Regions from separate parts of the Corynebacterium casei LMG S-19264 genome, predicted to be linked through region 4. Evidence: riboswitches for the same ligand, from Rfam matches in the RefSeq annotation. Region 4 holds a riboswitch; each other region holds the start of a gene.
What was found. A riboswitch is a leader RNA that binds a small molecule or an ion and turns the genes downstream of it on or off. The one in region 4 is predicted to bind thiamine pyrophosphate.
Positions count from the first base shown of each region.

Region 1 (5,712 bases), 670 kb from region 4:
TGGTGAAAAACTCTGACCACTCCGGCTGCTTATCCAACAGTTTGCCGTTGTTATCAGTCAGCAGATCGGAATCGAAGAGGAACTGGCCGAGCTCGCTCCAGTGCTCCTCGGTTTGCACGCCGAAGTCACCGTTGTCATCGAGCATGTATTTATCCGCGAGCATCTCTTGGCTTTCCACCAGCATGTCTAGGTCAGTGAGCAGGCCGGCGTTTTCTTCCTGCAAAATCTTTGCGGCGGATTCAGGATCTTCCACGGAATCTTCATAGCCGCGAGCAAGGGCCTGCACAAAGTCACGCGCAGTATCCGGATTGTCTTCCAACCAGGTGTTATTGCCCACCACCAAGACTTGGTACGCATCCGGGAAACCATAATCGGTGTACGCGAAAGTCTTCAGGTCCACGCCGCGGTGTTCAGCTTCGATGCCTTCCCAGGCGACATAAGGGACGGTGAAATCAACATCACCGGAGTACAACGCCTCATAGGCAGAAGTTCCCAGCGTCACGGTTTCGAATTCGCCGTCGCCGCCTGCGGACTGTACCACGCCCTGCATAGTCTTGGTCTCCGCCGGGTTATCGAATCCACCGAAGGTCAGCCCATCCAAGTCGGCAGGGCTTTGGATGTCATCACGGTCTGCCAGTACCGCTACTTCCGTGGCCCAGGTTTGTTCCACGGCGAGTACTGATTTCAGGTCCGCGCCAGACGCCATGGACATCGACGCCGTGTCTTGGAAGCTGATGCCAAACTCGGCTTGGCCGGCATCGACAAGCACTTCGGGGTTGCTGTTATTAAACGGCAAGATTTCCACGTCAATGCCGGCGTCTTCGAAGTAGCCCTTGTTCAATGCCACGTAGAGCCCCGTGTGGTTGGTATTCGGTGTCCAGTCCAGCGCAAAGCGCACGGTAGTTTTCGCATTGCTTGCCGATACCCCCTCCGCCGCATCACCTCCCGCACAGCTAGTTAGCAAGGTAGCAAGGGCAACAACGGCGGCTGCGGCGATGGTGCGAAGAGAAATTGATGTAGTTTTCACGGTTTTTGTTATTCCTTTATATAAGTGGATTGGTTCCAGGCATCGGCCATGCTGCGGGCAACATGCTCGGGATCCTCGGCAGCACACAGCGCGGAGACAAAGCAGACACCAGCGGCCCCTGCTGCGCGCAGGTCAGCGATGTCTTCGGCGAGGACGCCGCCAATGGCCACGGTCGGCACCGGGGATATTGCGGTCAGGTGCGCAAAGCCCGCGATGCCCAGTGCTGGTGGATGATCCGGCTTGGTAGAAGTCGGCCGGATAACACCGACGCCGACATAATCCACGGTGCCTGCGGGAAGTGCGGCAACGGCAGCGAGGTGTTCTTCGGTATTCGCGGTTAAGCCGATAATGGCACCCGTACCGAGTTCTTCGCGCGCGGTCAGTACGGCTTCATCGGCTTGGCCCAAGTGCACGCCGTCGATGGCAATGCCACGCCTTTGAGCTTCGACGGCGACATCGAGGCGGTCGTTGATCACTAGCTTCGCGCGGCCATCGATAACTTCTGCAAGCTGCTCAAGTTGGGATAGCTGTTGGTCAAAACTGGCGTGTTTATCGCGCAGCTGCACCGTGTGCACGCCGCCGTCCACGGCCAGGCGCACGGTTTCCACCACGCCGCGCGCCCCGCACAGCACTGGGTCGGTGACTAAATAGATGCCATAATCCTGGCTGCTGCTCATGCCGCGTACTCCCGGATGCGCTGCTCCGAGGAGATGGCGGACGGGGTGAGGGTGGAGAGGGCATCGATAAGCGAAACTGCGAAAGACCCTGGACCTGCTGCTTGCGCGGCAGCCTGTTCGGCCGCGACGCCATAGACCGCATGCGCCGCGGCGACTGCCTCAACCGGGCAATAGGACCCGCGCACCGCGGCGAACGCAGCAATCAACGCGCCCAGCGCACAACCGCCGCCGGTGACCTGGGTCAAAAGCTCATCGCCGTTAGCCACGCGGATAACGCGCGTGCCATCGGTGATGAAATCCTCCGGCCCGGATACCGCGACCACGGTGTTGAGACGCTGCGCCAAAGCAATCGCGCCCGGCGCGGCGGCTTCTGTGGAATCTGTGGAGTCCACGCCCTTGCCGCCGGCTCCTTCCCCTGCCAAGGCAAGAATCTCAGAGGCATTACCGCGAATCGCGAACGGGGTTTGCGGAGCGAGTTTCTGCGCCAAGGCTGTGCGAATGGGCAACGCGCCAATCGCCACTGGATCCAACACCCACGGTGTTGCAGATTCGTTGGCGGCAGCGACGGCTTCTTCCATCGCTAAGCGTTGCTCCGGCGTGGGGGTTCCCAAATTCACCAGTACCCCGCCCGCGACCCGGGCGAAAGGGCCTGCTTCCCCGACGATGTCCGTCATCGCTGGCGCTGCGCCTATAGCAAGCACCACATTGGCGGTGAAGTTGGTAACCACCGAATTGGTTATGCACTGCACCAAGGGATTGTGCGCGCGTAGTTCACCGAGCAATGCTGCGGCAAAAGATAAGGTCATGGCCTTTCGCTTTCTTCCTCTGACGAAGAAGAATGTACAGCATCACCGCAGCGCACAATAGGACACCGATGGTATCCGCGCACAGCCAGTTTCATCCGGACAATCCCTTCGCCAGTACTAACTAGATCAGGTTCGACGGGTGTTATCTCAGCCGGTCTTTACGGCACCCCGTGTCTTAACGCACCACACTAGCCCAGGCCGCGTGTCCCGGCAATAACTTTTGCGTCAGAGCATGCCGAGGGAAGAATTTATGTCCTTTTCGAGCATCCAGCGTGCTACTTCGTCTCATCGGCATCGAGCCACTCGAGGTCAGCGCTTCCCAGTCCAGCAGCAACGGCGGTGGCTGTCTCTTTCCAAGAGGTCAGCTCGGAGATTGCCAGGTGTGGTTGTTCGGTAGCAAACGAAGCGCGGGCAGCGTCGACAAGGTCCTGAGCACAGGACTCACGATCCGCCGTGGACAAGGCGAGCATCCAGGGAAAGATTTTCGTCATGCGTTCGGTGAGCGTTCCATCTTCGTCGATGGCTACGGTAATTAACTGTGCAGCAAATTCGAGGAGACGCGCGCCCCTCAGCCTCGCGCTGCGACATCAACACCAGCGCCTCGCCGTCGCGACGCGTGATCGTGACCGGATGGTCTTCGGCCGCAGCGAAGACCTCGGCCGAGTGCTTGCTCAGATCCGAGGAGCGACGTGTCTGGTCGGGGCGATCAGCTGTAATAGGCATAACCACATCCCATTCGGAACATATTCGGAAGTCTAGCGTTATTGCCCTCCGCAAAGAACGCGAGCCTCCCTATGGGCTGAATTTTGTTACTACTCTTGATTGTCAAAGGCCCTTGTTGCCCGCCCACTTAAGGAGTGCCGATGGACAGTATGTTTATTATCTACCGAGGCAGAACTGTGACCTGGATCGATAGTCCAAACGAACCCCGTACGTGGACAGTCGTTTGTGGATCAGTATGGACAGAAGATGAGGTCCGTAGCCTGGCAGACAAGGCCCGCGCAAAAGGAACACCTCTCATCTCGGCCGAGGTGCCCCTCGCATTCACCGTAAACCCTGACTCTCCACCAACTTCCGTATTCATTCCAGGCCAGATCTGCATGGACCAAAACGATCCGCTGGCTGCAGAGTTCAGTGACTTTATCCCAATGAAGGCCTACTTAACGCGGGAGGAAGCAGAACGAGGAGAAGATGACTGGGATTACGTATGGGAGTTCCCTCTTCCGTGGATTGGTAGGTTCATGCTCACCCCCTTCACACTCGACCAATTTCCAGATGACCGCATGGACGCCCACAAGTTCTCGCTGTGACCGGTGTACGGTTTTCTGCAGAGCCGAAGAATCTCGAAGGAGTCCCGCGTGAAATCCCTGCATAACGTACAAGCGCACAGTTTCGCTTCCGATAATTATTCGGGCATTGCCCCGGAGGTACTCGCGGCGTTGACGGCAGCTAACGGCGGGCACCAGGCGGCATATGGGGCGGATGAGTACACGGCATTGCTTGACGATGTCATCGTGAAGCATTTTGGCTCCACCGCCACCGCGTATCCGGTTTTTAACGGAACTGGCGCAAACGTTGTGGGCTTGCAGGCATTGTTGCCGCGTTGGGGCGCGGTGATTTGTGCTGCGACTGCGCACATCAATGTCGATGAAGGCGGCGCACCCGAACGCATGGGTTCCATCAAGTTGTTGCCGGTGCCGACTGCAGATGGCAAGCTCACCCCGGAATTAGTCAACCGCGAGGCGTGGGGCTTTGGCAATGAGCACCGCGCGCAACCGCTGGTGGTTTCCATTACCCAGACCACAGAGATGGGTACCTGCTACACCCCGGAGGAAATTCGGGCGCTAGCGGATCATGTTCACGCTCGCGGCATGGCCCTGCACATGGATGGCGCGCGTCTTTCAAATGCGGCCGCAACACTCGGGCTGCCGCTGTCTGCTTTTACTACCGAGGCTGGCGTGGATGTTTTAAGCCTGGGTGGAACCAAAAATGGTGCACTCGGCGCTGAGGCCGCGGTAATTCTTAACCCCGATGCGCTAGTCGGTGGCGCGGAGACGTTGCCGTTTGTGCGCAAACTATCGATGCAATTAGCTTCCAAAATGCGGTTTATCTCCGCGCAGCTCATCGCGCTTTATGAAGACGACGTGTGGCTTAACAACGCTCGTCATTCCAACTCGATGGCCAAGCGCCTGCGCAGCAAACTCGAAGAAGCCAACCTACCAGGACTGAGCTTTACCCAAGCCACCGAATCTAATGCGGTCTTTGCCACCCTGCCCGACGGCATTGCCGATGAACTGCGCCAAAACTTCCACTTCTACGACTGGGATGCCACGCGCAATGAAGTGCGCTGGATGTGCTCCTTCGACACCACTGAAAAAGACATTGACGCTTTTGCCGCAGCCATAAAACAAGTGTGGGCTTAACACCCTAGCTAAGGCGCAAATCGGTGATACACGTTGCGTCTTCTGTTCCCGTGGCAAATTCCGTTGTGCCCTCTAAGCCCTGGTAATTCACCGTAATGGTACCGGCGCTTCCGCGCGGAACCCAAAACCCGGCAAAGCCATTGTCGAAGGTCGTGGCGGGGCCATCGACAAGCGTTGTGCCGGTTTCCTCATCAAAGACTGATACCTCTACTGGCTCATTGTCCAGCTCTCCCACGCAGGTGGTAAGGCTGTGATAGTAGCAATCATGGGTTTGGGACACGAAGGGGGCGACCGAGACATAACTCAGGTCCTCAGGCATAGCAAGTGTGACTTCTCCCGCCTGATTGCTCAGGATCAATTCTTCGCTTCTTACTGAAGCCATCAAATCAGTAGGGCGTTCAGCGATCGGTTGCCGATCCAGATAGTCAATTATCTCGCGAGCATCCATCCCCTCTAGGCCATACGCGTTTAGTACTTCTTCCTGCTCCGCGCCCGAGGATGAACAAGCACTTAAAGCGAGCGAAGCACCGACGATTGCGCTAACAATTGATGCGCTTTTTCTCGCAGCCCGCTGGGGGCTTGCTGGTTGCGATCCAGCTCCATCCTGAATATTTTCCATAGGCTAATTAATAGCACCATTTCTCCTATCCCGACAAAGAGCTAGCCTTCCTTGAAACATACCCTGTCGGGGTATACCGTTGTTTGTAGCGCTTAAATATCTATCTCCTCCACATCTCGGTTTCCTAAAATCCTAAAAATTGAGAGAAGAAGTGACATGA
Region 1 covers NZ_CP004350.1:101,753-107,464, reverse strand. Annotated here, with positions in the region: gene CCASEI_RS00595 (ABC transporter substrate-binding protein) at 1-1,027, opposite strand, end outside; gene thiE (thiamine phosphate synthase) at 1,036-1,704, opposite strand; gene thiM (hydroxyethylthiazole kinase) at 1,701-2,510, opposite strand; TPP riboswitch at 2,596-2,691, opposite strand; partial or broken gene CCASEI_RS15645 (prevent-host-death protein) at 2,786-3,233, opposite strand; gene CCASEI_RS00575 (hypothetical protein) at 3,374-3,820, shown strand; gene CCASEI_RS00570 (threonine aldolase family protein) at 3,869-4,933, shown strand; gene CCASEI_RS00565 (CueP family metal-binding protein) at 4,938-5,552, opposite strand; gene CCASEI_RS00560 (heavy metal translocating P-type ATPase) at 5,709-5,712, shown strand, end outside.
Region 1: linked by a shared signal. The riboswitch ahead of thiM (hydroxyethylthiazole kinase) and the one ahead of thiC (phosphomethylpyrimidine synthase ThiC) in region 4 are both predicted to bind thiamine pyrophosphate.

Region 2 (5,712 bases), 310 kb from region 4:
ACGGTTGGTCGAAGCGGTAATCAGCGCGGCCACGGAACCGGTGGCAGGCAAGATACCCTGCGGGGCAGGCCCCGTGACATCCGGGTTGGTGGCAATAAAGCGCGCGCCGCCGCGGATGAGGTTGATGGCGGTGGTGATCGCCTCAAATGAATAGGTACGGGTCTCACCCAGGACTACAAACTCGGGATCGTTGTCGGTGAGAATCCAGTCTTCCTCATGCAGGGCAGTGGTCAGGCCTGATTCACCAATGACGTACGCGGTGCGGGTGGTGGACTGCTGGGATAGGAACTTCGCGGTTGCCAGGGCAGAGGTCCATATTTTATCCGCCGGGATGTCTAGTCCTTGGGAACGCAGCCGCGCGGACAAGTCCCGCGGGGTGGCCATGGAGTTGTTCGTCAACACCATGAACCTAATCTCATTGTCTTTCAACACCTGCAGGAATTTATCCGCCCCGGGAATCATCTCACCTTCTTTGATGAGAACGCCGTCCATGTCAGATAGATAGGAAATCATTGTTTTGCCTCCACAAATTTGGCCACATCGTCCACGGTTTCAAGTGCTAGTGCGTTAGATTCTTCAAACTTCACTCCCAGGCGGTCTTCTGCGCGCACTGCAAACTCAATCAGATTCAAGGACGTTAGCCCTAGCTCATCAAGTCGACGCGCAGGTTCGAGATTCTCTAGGTCCTGCCCGGTAATCTCAGAGATGAGCGCCAAATATTCCGGTGCACCGGTTGATTTGGTTTCTGTGTTCTGTGAGGTCTGAAGGTGAGCACGTAGTTGTGCACTGAGGTCATTGGACATGCAACTTAGTCTAGCTTCTACAATGGATGCCCATATGTATAAACGAAACAGGATTGCGGCTGCATACCGTGGGCAGCGCCGGAAAAACCGTGCCGCGCAGCGCCTTTTGCACCAGCGTCTGCATGACCATGAAACATCGCCTGGTCTGCAAAATCTCGACGCTGAGGGGGAAGTCGATAATGAGGGCGTGGACATTGCTTGGTTTGAGGTAGGCAATCCCAATGCTGATGTCACCGTGGTGTTTATTCATGGCTATTGCCTGTCGTCAGAGGCGTGGTGTGACCAGGTTGAGCACTTGCGTAGCAGGAGCGATGTTCGCAGTTTGCTTGTTGATGTCCGGGGGCACGGAATGTCCTCACGCGTTCCAGCGGCAGACTGCACCATTGATGATGCAGCGGATGATGTCCTCGCCGTGATTTTGGAGCGCCTTCCTAAAGACGGCGGTCGCATTGTTGTGGTGGGTCATTCTTTGGGTGGCATGATTGCTCTGAATCTTATTCGCCGCGCACCTCAAGATATCTTCGAGCGCATCTCTGGTGCGCTGTTAATTTCAACGTCCATGCGTCGTTTCGCCGATAAGGGTGTCACGCGCGTGCTGCAGTCTTCAATTGCCGAGGCTTTTTATTCCGCGATTGACCGCGTGCCGCAGAAATTCAACCGCCTGCGCTTTGCTGTCGCCCAAATTGCAGCGCCAACCATTGCCGCTGTGGTTGCAGGTTTCCCCAAGATGGAACGCCTGCAATTCCACACGGCGATGTTGCTGGATACTCCGCTGCCAAGTTTTGTCGGCTACTTCGATGAATTGACTGACCATTCGGAATTTGAAGCCCAAGAACGCCTGCAAAAACTGCAGGGCCAGGTGGTTATCGGTTCCATGGACATCATCACGCCGAAGAGCCAGTCGGAGGCCATCTGCGAAAAGTGGAATAACTGCGAGCTCAAAGTCATCGACGGCTCCGGCCACATGGTGATTTTGGAAGAGCCAGAGCAGATCTCCGAAGCACTGGATGAAATAATTTCTGCGGCCGCAATTTCGAATCACCAAGACTCACCTGCTTAGAAGACTCAACCTTTAAGGTGTTGTTGACAAAACTTCCTTCCCACGCTTGACTGGTTTTCACTACCTCAACGGGTGCCCAAAGCATTGGGCTGAGATGAGCGCTGCAGCTGCGCCGGACCGTTTGAACCTGTCAGGTTAATACCGTCGAAGGAAGCGAGGACATTGGTGAAAACCCGTGCCCAACTTGATCTGCGCTGCTATGTTGTCACCGGCAACGGCTCACAAGATGACATTGTGGCCACTGCCGCACAGGCCGCTGCGGGCGGCGCTGGCGTTATCCAAGTTCGTTCTAAGCCCATTGGAGCCGGTCAGCTGCTCAAGCTTGCAGAGAAGGTTTCTCTCGCCGTCGCTGAAGCGAACCCCGCAACAAAGATTCTTATCGATGACCGCGTGGATATCGCCGCCATCCTCATGCGTCGCGGACTGCCCGTACACGGCGTACACGTCGGCCAAAGCGACATCCTCGTCACAGATGTCCGTGAGCTTTTAGGCCCCGATGCAATTATCGGGCTGACCACCGGAACCGCCGAGCTCATACAACAAGCAAATGAGTACGCGGACATCATCGATTATGTTGGTGCTGGACCTTTCCGGCCCACGCCCACCAAAGACTCCGGTCGCGCACCGATTGGCCTGGAGGGCTATCCGCAGCTGGTTGAGCTGTCGAAACTCCCGATTGTCGCAATCGGAGATGTCCAGCCAGCCGACGTCGCAGCCCTAGCCTCCACCGGCATCGCAGGTGTTGCCATGGTCCGCGCATTCATCGAGGCCCCCTCAGCCACTGAGCTTGCCCAGCAGATCATCGCTGATTTCTCCGCCGGCCTGCAGATGTCGGGGGCGACGTCATGACAGCACATGCCCTAGTCATCGGCGGCGGCATTATCGGCCTGTCCACCTGCTTTGAATTCCAAGACGCCGGATTCGAGGTCACTCTCATCGATCCTGATCCCATCTCCGGCGCCACCCACCATGCCGGCGGCATGCTAGCGCCCACCGCAGAGGTGCAATACCAACAGCAAGCACTGGTTCCACTGATGAAAGAATCCGCACAGCTTTACCCAGACCTCATTCGGCGCGTCACGCAGTACACCGACCTACCCACCGGCTACCGCACCGAAGGCACTTTGCTGATTGGCGCCGACAGGGCAGATGCGCAGCACCTCACCGAGCTCATCGACTACATCAAGGCCGAAGAACTCGACATTGAAGCACTAACCACCAGGCAAGCCCGCCAGTTGGAACCAGCACTGTCACCGCGCATCACGAAAGCCGCGGCCATCGATGGTGACCACCAGCTTGACCCGCGCCTTTTTGCCCGCGCACTTTTTGATGCCGTGCTCGCCAGGGGAGCGCAGCACGTATGCGACACCGTCACCACCGTCACCACCATCGCTGAGTCGGCCACGCACCAGGTCGTGACCTTGAATTCCGGTGCGCAGTTCGAGGTCGATTCCTCCGACGTCATCATCCTTGCCGCCGGATTGGGCGCAGCGAAAATCACCGGATGGTTTGAGGGCGAGCATCCCCTGCAGCTTCGCCCAGTGTATGGCGATGTGCTGCGTGTTCGCGTTCCAGAATCCCTCCAGCCTCTGACCACGCGTGTTATTCGCGGGTTCGTAGAAGACCGACCCATCTACGTCATCCCGCGCGCGGACGGCACAGTCACCATCGGCGCGACCAGCAGGGAAGACCAGCCCCACCCGCGCACCTCCGCCATCCACGATTTACTGCGTGATGCCATCCGCGTGGTACCAGGCCTAGAAGAAACCGAGTTCCTCGAAGCCACCTGCGGCGCACGTCCCGGCACCCCCGATGACCTGCCTTATCTCGGCCAGGTTCGCCGCAGCCTCATCGTTTCCACCGGATACTTCCGCCACGGCATTTTGCTCGCCGCACTCGGCGCCCGCACGGCAGTGCAATTGGCTACTGGCCAGCAGACATCGCCAGCCATCGCACCCTGCGATCCTTTCCGCCATGCCTCATCCACCCTCAACGTTTAGGAGAACACCTTGATTACTTTTCATTTCAACGGCGAGGCCGTTAAAACCCAGCCGCAGAGCATTGAACAGTTCGTGCACGAGCGCATCGGCAGTGATGAAGGCGTTGCCGTTGCTGTCGATGGCGCCGTGGTGCCACGCTCGCAATGGGGCCGCGAGATTGAATCCGGCAACGTCCTGGATGTTCTCACCGCAGTGCAGGGAGGATAGATATGCTGACCATCGCAGATAAAACCTTCACCTCGCACCTGGTTATGGGCACCGGTGGCGCGAGTTCGCAGGCGCTCCTGGAAGAGTCATTGCGTGCCAGTAAAACCGAGCTGACCACCGTGGCGATGCGCCGCCACAGTGCCAACACCGGCGCTGGTGAGTCCATATTTGAGATGCTGCGCCGGCTCGGCATTGACCTGCTTCCAAATACCGCTGGGTGCCGTACTGCCCGCGATGCCGTGCTAACAGCGAAGCTAGCGCGCGAAGCCCTTGGCACCTCCTGGGTGAAAGTTGAAGTCATTGCTGATGAACACACGCTTTTGCCCGATACCACTGAGCTTCTGGAGGCCTGTGAACTACTCATCAACGATGGTTTCACCGTGCTCGCGTACACCTCTGATGATCCGGTAGTGGCCTCTCGTTTGGAAGACGTGGGAGTTTCCGCGGTCATGCCGCTTGGTTCACCCATCGGCACCGGACTTGGGATCTTGAATCCACACAATATTGAACTGATTTGCTCGCGCGCATCCGTGCCGATTCTTCTCGATGCCGGCGTCGGCACCGCCTCCGATGCAGCATTAGCGATGGAACTAGGATGCGACGGAGTATTGCTGGCCTCCGCTATTAACCGCTCCCAAGATCCGGTCGCCATGGCAAGGGCGATGTACCACGCAGTCGAAGCCGGGCGCTTAGCCTTTGCGGCTGGACGGATCCCGAAACGTGAGCACGCGGTGGCATCGTCAAGTTTTGAAGGCCTTGCAAATTGGTCTGAGCAGGTGCTGTAAATGAGTCTTCCTGAGCACGAACTACGCCGGGTTGCCCGCCACTTAGCACTTCCTGGGTTCGGTATCGAAGAACAACAACGCCTTTATAATGCGCATGTCTTAGTCATCGGCGCTGGCGGTCTGGGTTGTCCCGCGATGCAATCTTTGGCATCGGTAGGCATTGGCACCATCACCATCATTGATGATGACACCGTGGACATCACAAACATTCACCGCCAAATCCTCTTCGGCGCCGATGACGTGGGCAAACTCAAAGTAGAAGTCGCCGCGACGCGCCTTGAAGAACTCCAACCCGGCATCACCGTTAATGCGATTCCCAAACGCCTCTCCACCGCCAACGCGGTGGACCTGGTGGGCTCCGTTGACTTGGTGCTGGACGGCTCAGATTCCTTCAGCACCAAATACCTGGTTGCTGATGCCGCTGAAATCACCGGTACGGCGTTGATCTGGGCAACAGTGCTTCGGTTCCACGGCGACCTGGCGCTGTTTCATTCCGGACCTGAACTGCGTGGTGTCGGACTCCGGGATCTATTCCCGCAGCAACCCGATGCGAATTCTGTGCCGGACTGCGCCACCGCAGGCGTTCTCGGCGCGACCACCGCCACCATGGGTGCACTGATGGCCACCCACGTCGTTGGTTATCTCACCGGTCTTGGCACCACCGAACCGGGCGAAATGCTTAGCTATGATGCCTTCCCGCCCACCACACGCACCTTCCGCGTGACCGCAGACCCGAAACGACAGCTAAGCACGGAATTACACGATTCCTATGGCGAAATCTGTGCCGTCACGCCAAAAGCTCAGGACATGCTTAATACTGCCCGTCGTGGCGACTATCTGGCGGTGGATATCCGCGA
Region 2 covers NZ_CP004350.1:1,081,202-1,086,913, forward strand. Annotated here, with positions in the region: gene CCASEI_RS05010 (HAD-IIA family hydrolase) at 1-513, opposite strand, end outside; gene CCASEI_RS05015 (acyl carrier protein) at 510-803, opposite strand; gene CCASEI_RS05020 (alpha/beta fold hydrolase) at 838-1,863, shown strand; TPP riboswitch at 1,922-2,034, shown strand; gene CCASEI_RS05025 (thiamine phosphate synthase) at 2,029-2,712, shown strand; gene thiO (glycine oxidase ThiO) at 2,709-3,863, shown strand; gene thiS (sulfur carrier protein ThiS) at 3,873-4,070, shown strand; gene CCASEI_RS05040 (thiazole synthase) at 4,073-4,855, shown strand; gene CCASEI_RS05045 (ThiF family adenylyltransferase) at 4,856-5,712, shown strand, end outside.
Region 2: linked by a shared signal. The riboswitch ahead of CCASEI_RS05025 (thiamine phosphate synthase) and the one ahead of thiC (phosphomethylpyrimidine synthase ThiC) in region 4 are both predicted to bind thiamine pyrophosphate.

Region 3 (5,712 bases), 230 kb from region 4:
GCGCAAGTACTGGGATCAGGGTGCGCTGACTGAGCGTGAGCGCTACGACCGTCTGGTTGAGCTATGGAAGGATGCAACCGACTCCGTGGGTAACGCGGTTGAGGCTTTGTACCCTGACGACAACCCAATTCCGATGATCGTTAAGTCTGGTGCAGCAGGTAACATGCGTCAGATCTGGACCCTGGCCGGCATGAAGGGCATGGTTGTGAACTCTAAGGGTGACTACATCACCCGTCCGATTAAGACCTCCTTCCGTGAAGGTCTGTCGGTTCTGGAGTACTTCAACAACTCCCACGGTTCCCGTAAGGGTCTGGCGGATACCGCTCTGCGTACCGCTGACTCCGGCTACCTGACCCGTCGTCTGGTTGACGTTGCGCAGGATGTCATCGTTCGCGAAGACGACTGTGGCACCCGTCAGGGCGTTCGCGTCCCAATCGGCGAGGAAGTTGCTGAAGGCACCTACGCTGTTCACGAGCTGTGGGAGACCTCAGCTTCGGGCCGTGTTGTTGCAACCGATGTCAAGGATGCTGAAGGCAACGTTGTTGCTGAAGCAGGCGCAGACCTCACTGAGGAACTGACCGACAAGCTGGTTAACGCAGGCGTTACTGAGGTCAAGGTTCGCTCCGTGCTTACCTGCCAGACACCAGCCGGTGTTTGTGCAAAGTGCTACGGCAAGTCCATGGCTTCTGGCCAGCTGGTCGATATCGGCGAAGCCGTCGGTATTGTTGCAGCGCAGTCCATTGGTGAGCCTGGTACCCAGCTGACAATGCGTACCTTCCACCAGGGTGGTGTCGGTGGCGACATTACCGGTGGTCTGCCTCGTGTTCAGGAGCTGTTTGAGGCACGTAACCCTAAGAACCGTGCACCAATCGCTTCTGTCGATGGCACCATCTCGCTGTCTGATGAAGGTAACTTCTGGACCTTGACCATTACTCCGGACGATGGTTCGGACAACGTGGTCTACGAGAAGCTGTCGAAGCGTCAGGGCCTTGCTCAGGTTCGTCGCCCAATGGAGTCCAACCCGAACGCGATGATCGAGCGCTCCTTGCGTGACGGTGACCATGTCACCACCGGTCTTCGTCTGATGCGCGGTGCGGCTGACCCACACGACGTGCTCGAGGTTCTCGGTCGCCGTGGTGTGGAAAAGCACCTCATTGATGAAGTTCAGGCTGTTTACCGTGCTCAGGGTGTGGCCATCCACGATAAGCACATCGAGATCATCATCCGTCAGATGCTGCGTCGCGGTACCGTCATCGATTCGGGTAACACCGACTTGCTGCCAGGTACTCTGGTTGACCTTTCCGAGGCACGCCAGATCAACGCCACGATGCAGGCAGAGGGCAATGAGCCAGCACAGCTGCGTTCAGAGATCATGGGTATTACCAAGGCTTCCTTGGCTACCGAGTCTTGGCTGTCTGCGGCGTCCTTCCAGGAGACCACCCGCGTGCTTACCGATGCCGCTATTAACAAGCGCTCCGATAAGCTAATCGGCCTCAAGGAGAACGTCATCATCGGTAAGCTGATCCCAGCTGGTACCGGTATCTCTCGCTACCGCAACATCTCCGTTAAGCCAACCGAGGCTGCCCGCAACGCGGCATACTCGATTCCGACTTACGGCGATTCCATCTACGGCGACGACGGCTTCGGTGAGTTCACCGGCGCTTCCGTCCCACTGGATGAGGACTTCACCTTCTAAGGGAATTGTTCACGGAAGAAATTCCGTGGCCACTTTCCGGGAGACTTAGAAGTAGTCCCTGCGAGATAAGGGCAGCGCCCGCGCACTGATTTTTCAGTAGCGCGGGCGCTGCCGTTTTGTTTTGCCCACGTGGTGGTTCAAGGCGAGATATTTGCCATGCGTATGAGCACTCTGGTAGTTCTTGAGGAGCATCATATTCATTTACGGGTGCTCGCAAGCAAAGTGCGGGCTGAGACCCCTGGCGCAGGCGCTGGGAAACCGTCGAACTTGAACCGGATAATGCCGGCGAAAGGATAAAAGAAATGGTTACTTTAGCTAACCCTGCTCGCACTCTCAGTTGGCGAGTCGTAGACATTATCGTTGCTTCCATCCTCGCAGTAGCCTGCGGCCTAGTGTTCGTCTTTTGGAACTCAGTTGGCTACGCCTGGTTTATGGCCATGGACGCACTCACTCCCGGTCTTGGTGGATTGGCAACCGGCATTTGGCTCGCCGGCGGTGTCATCGGTGCGCTGGTCATCCGCAAACCGGGCGCAGCAATCTACGTGGAAACTCTCGCGGCAACTGTCTCGGCTGTCTTCGGCTCCCAGTGGGGACCAGAGACTTTGTACTCCGGCCTGGCACAGGGTTTGGGCGTGGAAATCGTCTTCGCTATCTTCCTCTACCGCCGTTTCAGCCTGACCGTCGCAGCGCTGGGCGGTATCGGCGCGGCCATCGGAGCGTTTGTCCTCGAGCTGTTTACCTCCGCGAACATCGCTAAGTCCTTGGAATTCAACCTCATTTACCTCACCTGCCTGGTAATCTCGGGCGCAATCCTCGCGGGAGCACTGAGCTTCTTCGCGGTGAAAGCTCTGGCTAAGACCGGTGCCTTGGACCGTTTTGCCGTAGGACGCGAGCAGCGCGAGCGTTAATGCCACAGATTGTTGCCCGCGGGCTGAGCTGGCAACATGCCGGCCGGCATCAGCCCGCAATTAATGAACTAGACCTGAGCATTGAACACGGCGAACGTCTTTTACTCGCCGGTGATTCAGGCTCCGGAAAGTCCACGCTCATGGCTGCTCTCGCGGGTGTGCTGGGAGGGGATGATGAAGGCACTTTGCAGGGTGAGCTCACTATCAATGCTGCTAATGTCGGCCTCGTCCTACAAGACCCTGACTCGCAGGTCATTGCCTCGCGCGTGGGAGATGACGTCGCCTTCGGGTGTGAAAACCTCGGCCTTGAACGCGATGACATCTGGCACCGCGTGCACCGCAGCTTAGAAATGGTGGGCCTTGACCTCGACATTGATCATCCCACTGCGCGGCTATCCGGCGGGCAGAAGCAACGCCTGGCGCTAGCGGGGGTTATTGCCATGGGTGCGGAAGTCATCTTGCTGGATGAACCCACCGCGAACTTGGATGCGCAAGGCGCTGCCGATGTCGTCGCGGCGGTAAACCACGTGGTGGAAGAAACCGGCGCCACGCTGATAGTCATTGAACACAACTACAAAGATTGGGCGCCGGTTTTGAATCGCGCCATCGTGTTGCATCACGGCGCGAAGGTTTATGACGGCGACGTGCAGCCAGCCATCGAGGCACGTAAGATTACAGATCTTCCGGTGGCACGCACACAGCTTGCCGATGCTTCTTCGGCGCTGTGCTCCAAAGACCTCATCACGCGCTTTGGTCCGGCACGTACTTTGGCGATTCCCGAAGGTGCATCGACAGTTATCACCGGTGCAAACGGCTCTGGAAAAACCACCTGGTTGATGACCATGGCAGGGCTTATTGACCCTATCTCCGGCGAGTTGGGATATTCCGACAGCGTGCGCAAGGGACTAGCTAAGTCCCCGCACAAGTGGACTTCAGCGCAGCTGGCACACCGCATTGGATACGTCTTCCAAAACCCAGAACACCAATTTGTCGCGCGAAGCGTCATCGACGAAATGCGGGTCGGTCCGCAGGTCATGGGGGAGAAGGTCGACCAAGACCGCATCGACAAGCTGCTGGAGCGACTCCGGCTAACCTCTTTGGTCAATGCCAACCCGTTTACTCTGTCCGGTGGCGAAAAACGCCGACTGTCCGTGGCAACGGCTCTGGTAACCGCACCTGAAGTGGTGCTATTGGATGAGCCGACTTTTGGCCAGGACCCGCAGACCTTCGCGGAGCTCGTGCGCATGATTCGTGAGTTGGCTGACTCCGGTGTCACCGTGGCATCCATTACCCACGATGAACTATTTATTTCGGCTCTGGCTGATGCCCACCTGGTGGTGAGCGCCCATGCCTAACCTGATTCGTGGGGTCAATCCGCTCACGCGCTTGGCGCTGATACTGCTTATCACCACCCCGCTGCTGTTGTCTGTGGATTGGGTGAGCGCTGCCGTCTCATTGCTGGTTACTTTTATCTTCGCGCCCCTGTGCGGCATCGGGCTTGTGCGATTGCTGAAGATGTCTTGGCCGCTGTTTATCATCTCACCTATTTCCGGCATTTCGATGTTGCTCTATGCGCAAGAAGGTGGAAGGGAATATTTCTCCTTCTTCCTGGCTACGGTGACTGACAATTCCATCGAGCTTGCCCTGGCCATGATGCTGCGCGTGCTGGCGGTGGCCTTGCCCGTCATTGTGCTCGCGCGCGATATCGACCCAACGGAACTCGGCGATGCCCTCGCACAAATCCTCCGGCTTCCCGCACGCTTTGTCATCGGCGCGGTAGCTGGCGTGCGCATGCTGACCCTGTTTAAAGACGACTGGCAAGCCATGACGCAGGCGCGACGCGCACGCGGACTAGCGGACCGCGGAAAAATAGCTCATACCTTGTCCATGTCCTTCGGCCTGCTGGTTCTTGCCCTGCGCCGCGGCGGCAAGCTTGCCACCGCGATGGAAGCGCGTGGCTTTGGCCGCCCCATTCCCGGCGGAAACAAACGTACCTGGGCACGAGAATCAAAGCTCACCCGCACCGACTGGATAGTCATGCTGTGCAGCCTGATACTAGCCAGCCTTCCCGTCATCATCTCCGTCGCCACTGATTCCTGGCGCTTCCTCGGGCTCTAACGCAAAATCGCTGAACGCGAATTTGCGGACTAGTCGACGTAATTTTGCGTTAGAGCGGAAGGCAGAAGGAGACTTGCGAATAAGAAGAGCAAAGTTCGTACCCGAAATCGATTTAGCGCCTACCATGAGAAGGACGTAGTTCGGGCCGAAACTTTTGGCAAAGCATTTGAAAGGTGTGGCTAGGAAAGCACAGAATCGCGTTGAAGATCGAGATTACGATAAACAAGTATCGACGCAGTTCTTAATGGCTAATCCCAATTCCATGACACTGATTATTGAAACCATCATTGACCTTGCGGACAACACGGAAGGCGTGCCCAACGGATTTCTGCCGAATGACGAAGGTGATATTGGAGAAATTACGCCCGTTCCAGTCGGCCAAGAAGAGGCTGAGCAGGAAGTAGTGGAAACTACGTCTTTTGAGCAGGCACAGGACTTGCTGGAAGACAACATCGCAAGCCTTGCAGCAAAGCGCAACAAGCCCATGCGCCCGGTCACAGTACTTATCGATGGCCCTTCGGGCGCCGGCAAGACATGGTTCGCAGCACGGCTTTCAGAGCACATGCTGTGGCAAACCGTGCATCTAGATGAGTTCTATCCCGGCTGGCATGGACTGGAAAAGGGCAGCGACATGGTCAAAAGCCAGGTGCTGCGCAAGATGAACCCGGGATATTGGCGCTGGGATTGGCATGCCAATGCTCCCGCTGAGTGGTACAGCCTCGACGGCCGCGATGACCTTATCGTGGAAGGCGTTGGCGCCGTGACGGAAGAAAACATTGCGGCCGCAGCGCGACGCGGATCAGTTATTACGGTGATGGTCACCGGGCCCCGCGAAGCACGACGCTCCCGCGCATTGGACCGTGATGAAGGCTATGAAGACTGGTTTGAAACTTGGGAGCGTCAAGAAACTGAACACTTCGCGCGGCTATTTGAAGCCGACCTGAAACCAGACTTGGTGTGGGAGTGGCAGTACCGCGCGGAGCAGTAATG
Region 3 covers NZ_CP004350.1:545,818-551,529, forward strand. Annotated here, with positions in the region: gene CCASEI_RS02690 (DNA-directed RNA polymerase subunit beta') at 1-1,696, shown strand, start outside; TPP riboswitch at 1,890-2,008, shown strand; gene CCASEI_RS02695 (ECF transporter S component) at 1,999-2,604, shown strand; gene CCASEI_RS02700 (ABC transporter ATP-binding protein) at 2,604-3,959, shown strand; gene CCASEI_RS02705 (energy-coupling factor transporter transmembrane component T family protein) at 3,952-4,722, shown strand; gene CCASEI_RS02710 (nucleoside/nucleotide kinase family protein) at 4,985-5,710, shown strand.
Region 3: linked by a shared signal. The riboswitch ahead of CCASEI_RS02695 (ECF transporter S component) and the one ahead of thiC (phosphomethylpyrimidine synthase ThiC) in region 4 are both predicted to bind thiamine pyrophosphate.

Region 4 (5,712 bases):
GCAATTGGACGCAAACATCGACGAACCAGGTCAGCGCACCATGCTGCTTCGTATCCGTGATGACCAAGTTCGCCAATATCTGCCCGATAGCTTTGTAGGAGCTGGAGTTCCACAGCGTCTACAAAAACATCGAGTTAGTGGAATCAGCAGTGCCGTCCGAAAACGGCGAGTGGTCCTTTATCCCTCCGGAAAATATCGGACTTCTCGATGCCGACCGCATTATCGCATTCGTCGACAGTCCCGCGCCCTTGGAGGCAGCAGAAAGCAACCCTTTGTGGAATACCCTTCCTGCAGTAGAGAACGGCCAGCTTTGCATCAGCGAAAACTTCACGCTCTGGGTTCACACCGGCCCCTCAGCGGCATCGATCGTGACTTCCGATCTTGAAGAGTGCTTCAGCGCGTAGATCTGCGGAAAAGCTCGGCATGATTCAATTACCCATTCGCCTCGCCGGCATTCTTAACAAGCGGATCTGGCAAATACACCTGTCCGCCCGAGGCCAGGAACTCTTGGCTCTTTTGTTGCATGCCGGCGATAGCGGATTGAGCTTCAGCGCTTCCGTAGGTATCGCGGATGTCCTGCGAGATTCTCATCGAGCAGAACTTGGGACCACACATGGAACAGAAATGTGCGGTCTTGGCAGGCTCAGCCGGCAGGGTTTCATCGTGAAATTCCTGCGCGGTGACCGGGTCCAGTCCGAGCGAAAATTGGTCATTCCAGCGGAACTCAAATCTCGCCTTAGATAGAGCATCATCACGCGCAGTTGCACCGGGATGATTCTTAGCCACGTCTGCTGCGTGTGCAGCAATCTTGTACGTGATGACGCCGGTCTTAACATCATCCCGGTTTGGCAGGCCAAGATGCTCTTTTGGCGTGACGTAGCACAGCATCGCCGTGCCATATCGGGCAATCTCCGTAGCGCCAATTGCGGATGTGATGTGGTCATAGCCTGGCGCAATATCAGTAACCAATGGCCCCAGCGTGTAAAACGGTGCGCCCTTGCACAGCTCCTGCTGGCGTTCAACATTCTCACGAACTTTGTGGAATGGAATATGACCAGGGCCTTCAACCATGACCTGAACATCATATTTCCATGCCCGTTCAGTCAACTCAGCCAAGGTATCAAGCTCAGCGAATTGAGCTGCATCATTAGCATCCGCGATTGAACCGGGGCGGAGCCCGTCCCCAAGGGAAAAAGCGACATCGTAGGCGGCGAAAATCTCACACAGCTCATCAAAGTGGGTGTAGAGGAAATTCTCCTGATGATGAGCCAAACACCATCCGGCCATGATCGATCCACCGCGTGAGACAATCCCGGTAACTCGGTCCGCCGTCAACGGCACGTAACGCAGTAGCACGCCGGCATGAACCGTCATGTAATCAACACCTTGTTCGCACTGTTCAATGACGGTATCCCGGTAGATTTCCCACGTTAGAGCATTTGCATCGCCATTGACCTTCTCCAGCGCTTGATAGATGGGAACTGTACCGATGGGGATGGGCGAGTTACGCATAATCCACTCGCGAGTGGTGTGAATATCATTTCCGGTTGAAAGATCCATCAACGTATCGGCGCCCCACTTCGCTGCCCATTCGAGCTTCGATACTTCTTCGTCGATCGAGCTTGTCACCGCGGAGTTTCCAATGTTGGCGTTGACTTTCACAAGGAAGCTCTTACCGATGATCATCGGTTCCGACTCCGGATGATTGACGTTAGCGGGAATGATTGCCGTTCCCGCTGCAATTTCACTGCGCACCATTTCCACATCGCAGTTCTCTCGCAATGCAACGTATCGCATTTCTGGCGTGATGATTCCACGTCGCGCATAGTGCATCTGCGTCACCGTGCTCCCAGAACGTGCTCGAATTGGAACTGGCATGCGTCCCTTCCATTGCTGCGAGGACGCCCCACGCCGCACCGCACCAAGCCCATCATCTTCCAGGCGCACACCGCGGGATTGATAAGTTTCCGTATCTTCGCGTGCTGCAATCCACTCTGCCCGCCGTGGTTCTAGGCCCACTTCAGGCACACTGCCAGGGCCCATCGTTCTATACACCTGCAAAGGCTCATTCGGGGTTCCATCAGGTGAATCGCTCTGATGGATTTCAGTTACCGGAACTCGAATTCCATGTTCCAAGTCATTCAACCAGCCAATGTGGTGGGAAGAATGTTGTTCAGAGTTTCGTAGACTGTACGCGTCATTGGGCGTTTTAGACAGACTGGTGCCACTATTTTTTGGATCAGACAATGAAGTCTCCTAATTTCCTACGCCGGTATTAACCGGATCAGGTTCAACGGTCTCGGACATCACTAGCCCGATCTCAGCTCCTCGTAGAAGCACCCGCATGGACATTCCCATTTTACCACCCAACCACGTTCGCGGCAATAACTCCCCTACTGGTATTTCCTTCTCGGCCAAATACAATCTGGCCGCGATGACACCTAGAGCCATAAAATGCAGCCACTAACAGAAGCTTCGAACCAAATAGTTAAATTCAAATCGACCTTTATGAAACCTTTTTATTCTCAGCAATCGTGAATCTAAAGGTGTCCAACGGCTGACTATTCACACAGTAAGCACCGCCTACCGTTAAGGGAATTGGATTCAGAGCCAGACATCACGGTGAACCGCTCTTACTAATTTAAATAGACAGGTTGGTACAGTCGTCTAAAGAATAGAAGGACTTTAGGGTCTAGTTAACTGAGGGATGATTCACACTATGCCAAATACTTCGCCTTCCATAGCGATTATCGGTCTGGGTCCGCGTGGGGTTTCCACGCTGGAGCGTCTTGTTGCGCATCTCAATGCGGAGACCACTACCCCGCAGGATCTGACTTTGCATCTCATTGATGATGCGCAGCACGGCGGCGGCCGAGTTTGGGACATTACGCAAACCAAGGCGCTGTGCATGAACACTTTTGCGCACGGCATGACGCTGTTTTCTGAGCCCGGCGCGACAGTGGATGCGCCGGTGGTGGAAGGCCCCACCATTTACGAGTGGGTGCGTCTGCACTTGGGTTATGAGGATGAGGTTTCCGCAGAAAAGCGTGCCTACGTTGAAAAGCACCCGTTGGGTGATGAATTAGCAAAGCGGTTTAGCAAGGAAGAACTGGAGCAGGTTAAGCCTGCTTCTTATCCTTTGCGCGCACTGTATGGCTATTACCTGGTGTGGTTTTATGAGTCGGTGCTCGCGGATATTCCGGAGTGGGTCACGGTAAAGACCCATAAGGCGCGTGCCACCGGTATTGAGGACAAGGGTGGTTTTGACACCATTTCCTTAAGTAACGGAGAAAGCATCGACGCAGATGTCACCATCGCGGTCACCGGCTGGCAGAACCAGGGATATTCAGAGCAGGAAAAATGGATCAAGCAAACACTTGATGAGCACCCTGATCTGAAGTGGATTCGCGCCAATAACCCAATTGAGCAAGATGTTGCTTCCATCAAGGACAATGAGCAGGTGCTCTCCCGCGGTTTGGGCATGGGCTTTTTTGATATTTTGATTCTGACCACGCAAGAGCGTGGCGGAAAGTTCGTGGATGATCCAAGTGCCCGCGGTGGGGTTCGCTATATTCCAACAGGCAAGGAGCCAACGTATTACGCGAGCTCGCGCCGTGGATACCCGCTCATGCCGCAGTCGGATGATCGCGGCTTGCCGGCGCCAGCGGAGATTCCACGGTTGAAGAAGGTCGTGGCAGAGTTGTCATCGCGAAGCGGTCGCCGTTCCATCGACTATGACGTGGAAGTGTGGCCGGCCGTTGCACGCGATGCTTACCACGCATATTTGAAGACGTTGGCACGCGTGGAGCCGGAGGCGCTCAAGGCTGACCTAGACACCATCGTGCAGGCAATCGATGACGCAGAGGTCGATGCCAGCGTTGTCTTCAACGGCATCACCGCCCTCGATGATGTCATCACGCAGTACACCACCAAGCGTTTTTCATTGTTGCGCTGGATGCATTTGCTGCCAGCCAACTTCGATAACTCGGATGAGCTCACAGCGTATCTGATGCAGCGATTGGAAGAAGACCTCAAGGATGCAGAGCAAGGGCCGGATAGCCCGGTTCGTGCTGCTTTGTGGTCGCTGGGCTTTTCCCGCAAGCCATCCCAAGTGCTTGGCGCGGAAGGCAGCTACACCGTGGAGTCGCGTCACCACATGTTTGATAAAGCCATCGCGTTGGCGCAGCTGGCGTGCTCAGGCCCACCAATCTTCCGCACCCGTCAGCTGATGGCGCTGGTGGATGCGGGAATTGTGAAGTTCATTGGCGGCTATCCGCTGCTGGACATGGATCGCCGTACTGGTGAGTGGACCATGAGCTCGCCGTCGTCGGGCGGTGTGCGCTACCGCGGCACCACCTTGTTAGATGCTTGGGTGCACAAGCCAGATATTCGCAAGACGCCTGCCGATGCCTTCACAAAGAATCTCGTGGACCAACAACGTGTTGTTCCATTCACGGATATTTGGGAAGACGGCACGGAGATTCCAACGGCATCCGTTGCCCAGGATCCGCAGACCCGCCGGGTTCTGCGCGAAGACGGCGAGCAAGATTCGCGCCTGCACATGGTGGGAATCCCAGCGCACGCGCAGTATCCAGATACCACCATTTCCCCACCGCTACCTGGCACTGACTCGTGGTTTATCCAAGAAGCGGACAAAGCTGCGACGAGCGCTGCGGGCATAGCTCTTGGTGTGAATAGAATGAACCAAGCTGTCTAACATAAGTCGACAACTAGGACTAGCATGGGAATCGTTCCAACAACGAAGGAGAATTTAAATGTCTGATTTGACCCCAAATCACACCGCCGGTGAACCACTAGAGGCAATCGACAAGGACAAGCTTGCGTCCCTGCGTCAAAAGAACATTGACAATCCAGAGGGCGGCAAGAAGGTCATCAAGACTCACACCGAGGCTGATGGCCACTTCCGTAATTACACTCAAGTTCGTGATCTGAAGCCAGTCCTGGTTTCTGAGCCACCGGCGCTGCTTGGTGATGACTCCGCGCCAAACCCAACTGAGATTGCACAAGCGGGCCTCGCAGCCTGCATCTCCGTAGGCATCCAGGCTATTGCTACCCACCGTGGCGTTACCCTGACCAAGATTGATATCGACATTGAGTCCAATATCGATGTTTCCCCCGTGTGGGGCGTTGGCGACTTGAATGATGAGAAGCGTCCAGGTGTCTCCGATGTTCAGGTCAATGTGGACGTTGACGGTGACGCTGACCGTGAAACCCTAGAGAAGATTGTGGATGATGCAATCCAGTGGTCCCCTGTGGTCAACACCTACACTCGTCCAGCAAACCTGACCCACAAGCTGGTCTAATCCGCTACGCTGGGCAAACATGAAGAAGTTTCTAAGCGTCCCCGCTGCCATCACAGTGTTGGCGGCGGGGACGCTTGTTTCATGCAGTACTGAGTCCCAGGAAAGTTCGCAGTCCCCTACCGCTTCTGAGACTCCTGCTGATTCAGCAACGTATCAGGAGTACGTAGCACTCGGAGATTCTTATTCTGCCATGGGTTCGCGGACAGCAGAGACAACAGGCCCAGCAGAGTGCTTCCGTTCAGCGGATAACTATCCATCGTTGGTAGCGCAGCATGAGGGGGTAAAGAACTTCGTAGATGCTACCTGCTCCAGTGCGGTAACCGCGGATATTTTTAGCACTCGCGCCGGTTCCGAGGGCCCGATCGAAGCACAGCTGGAGTCATTAACT
Region 4 covers NZ_CP004350.1:774,640-780,351, reverse strand. Annotated here, with positions in the region: gene CCASEI_RS03790 (ABC transporter substrate-binding protein) at 1-385, shown strand, start outside; gene thiC (phosphomethylpyrimidine synthase ThiC) at 433-2,217, opposite strand; TPP riboswitch at 2,245-2,354, opposite strand; gene CCASEI_RS03775 (FAD/NAD(P)-binding protein) at 2,720-4,717, shown strand; gene CCASEI_RS03770 (OsmC family protein) at 4,776-5,324, shown strand; gene CCASEI_RS03765 (SGNH/GDSL hydrolase family protein) at 5,344-5,712, shown strand, end outside.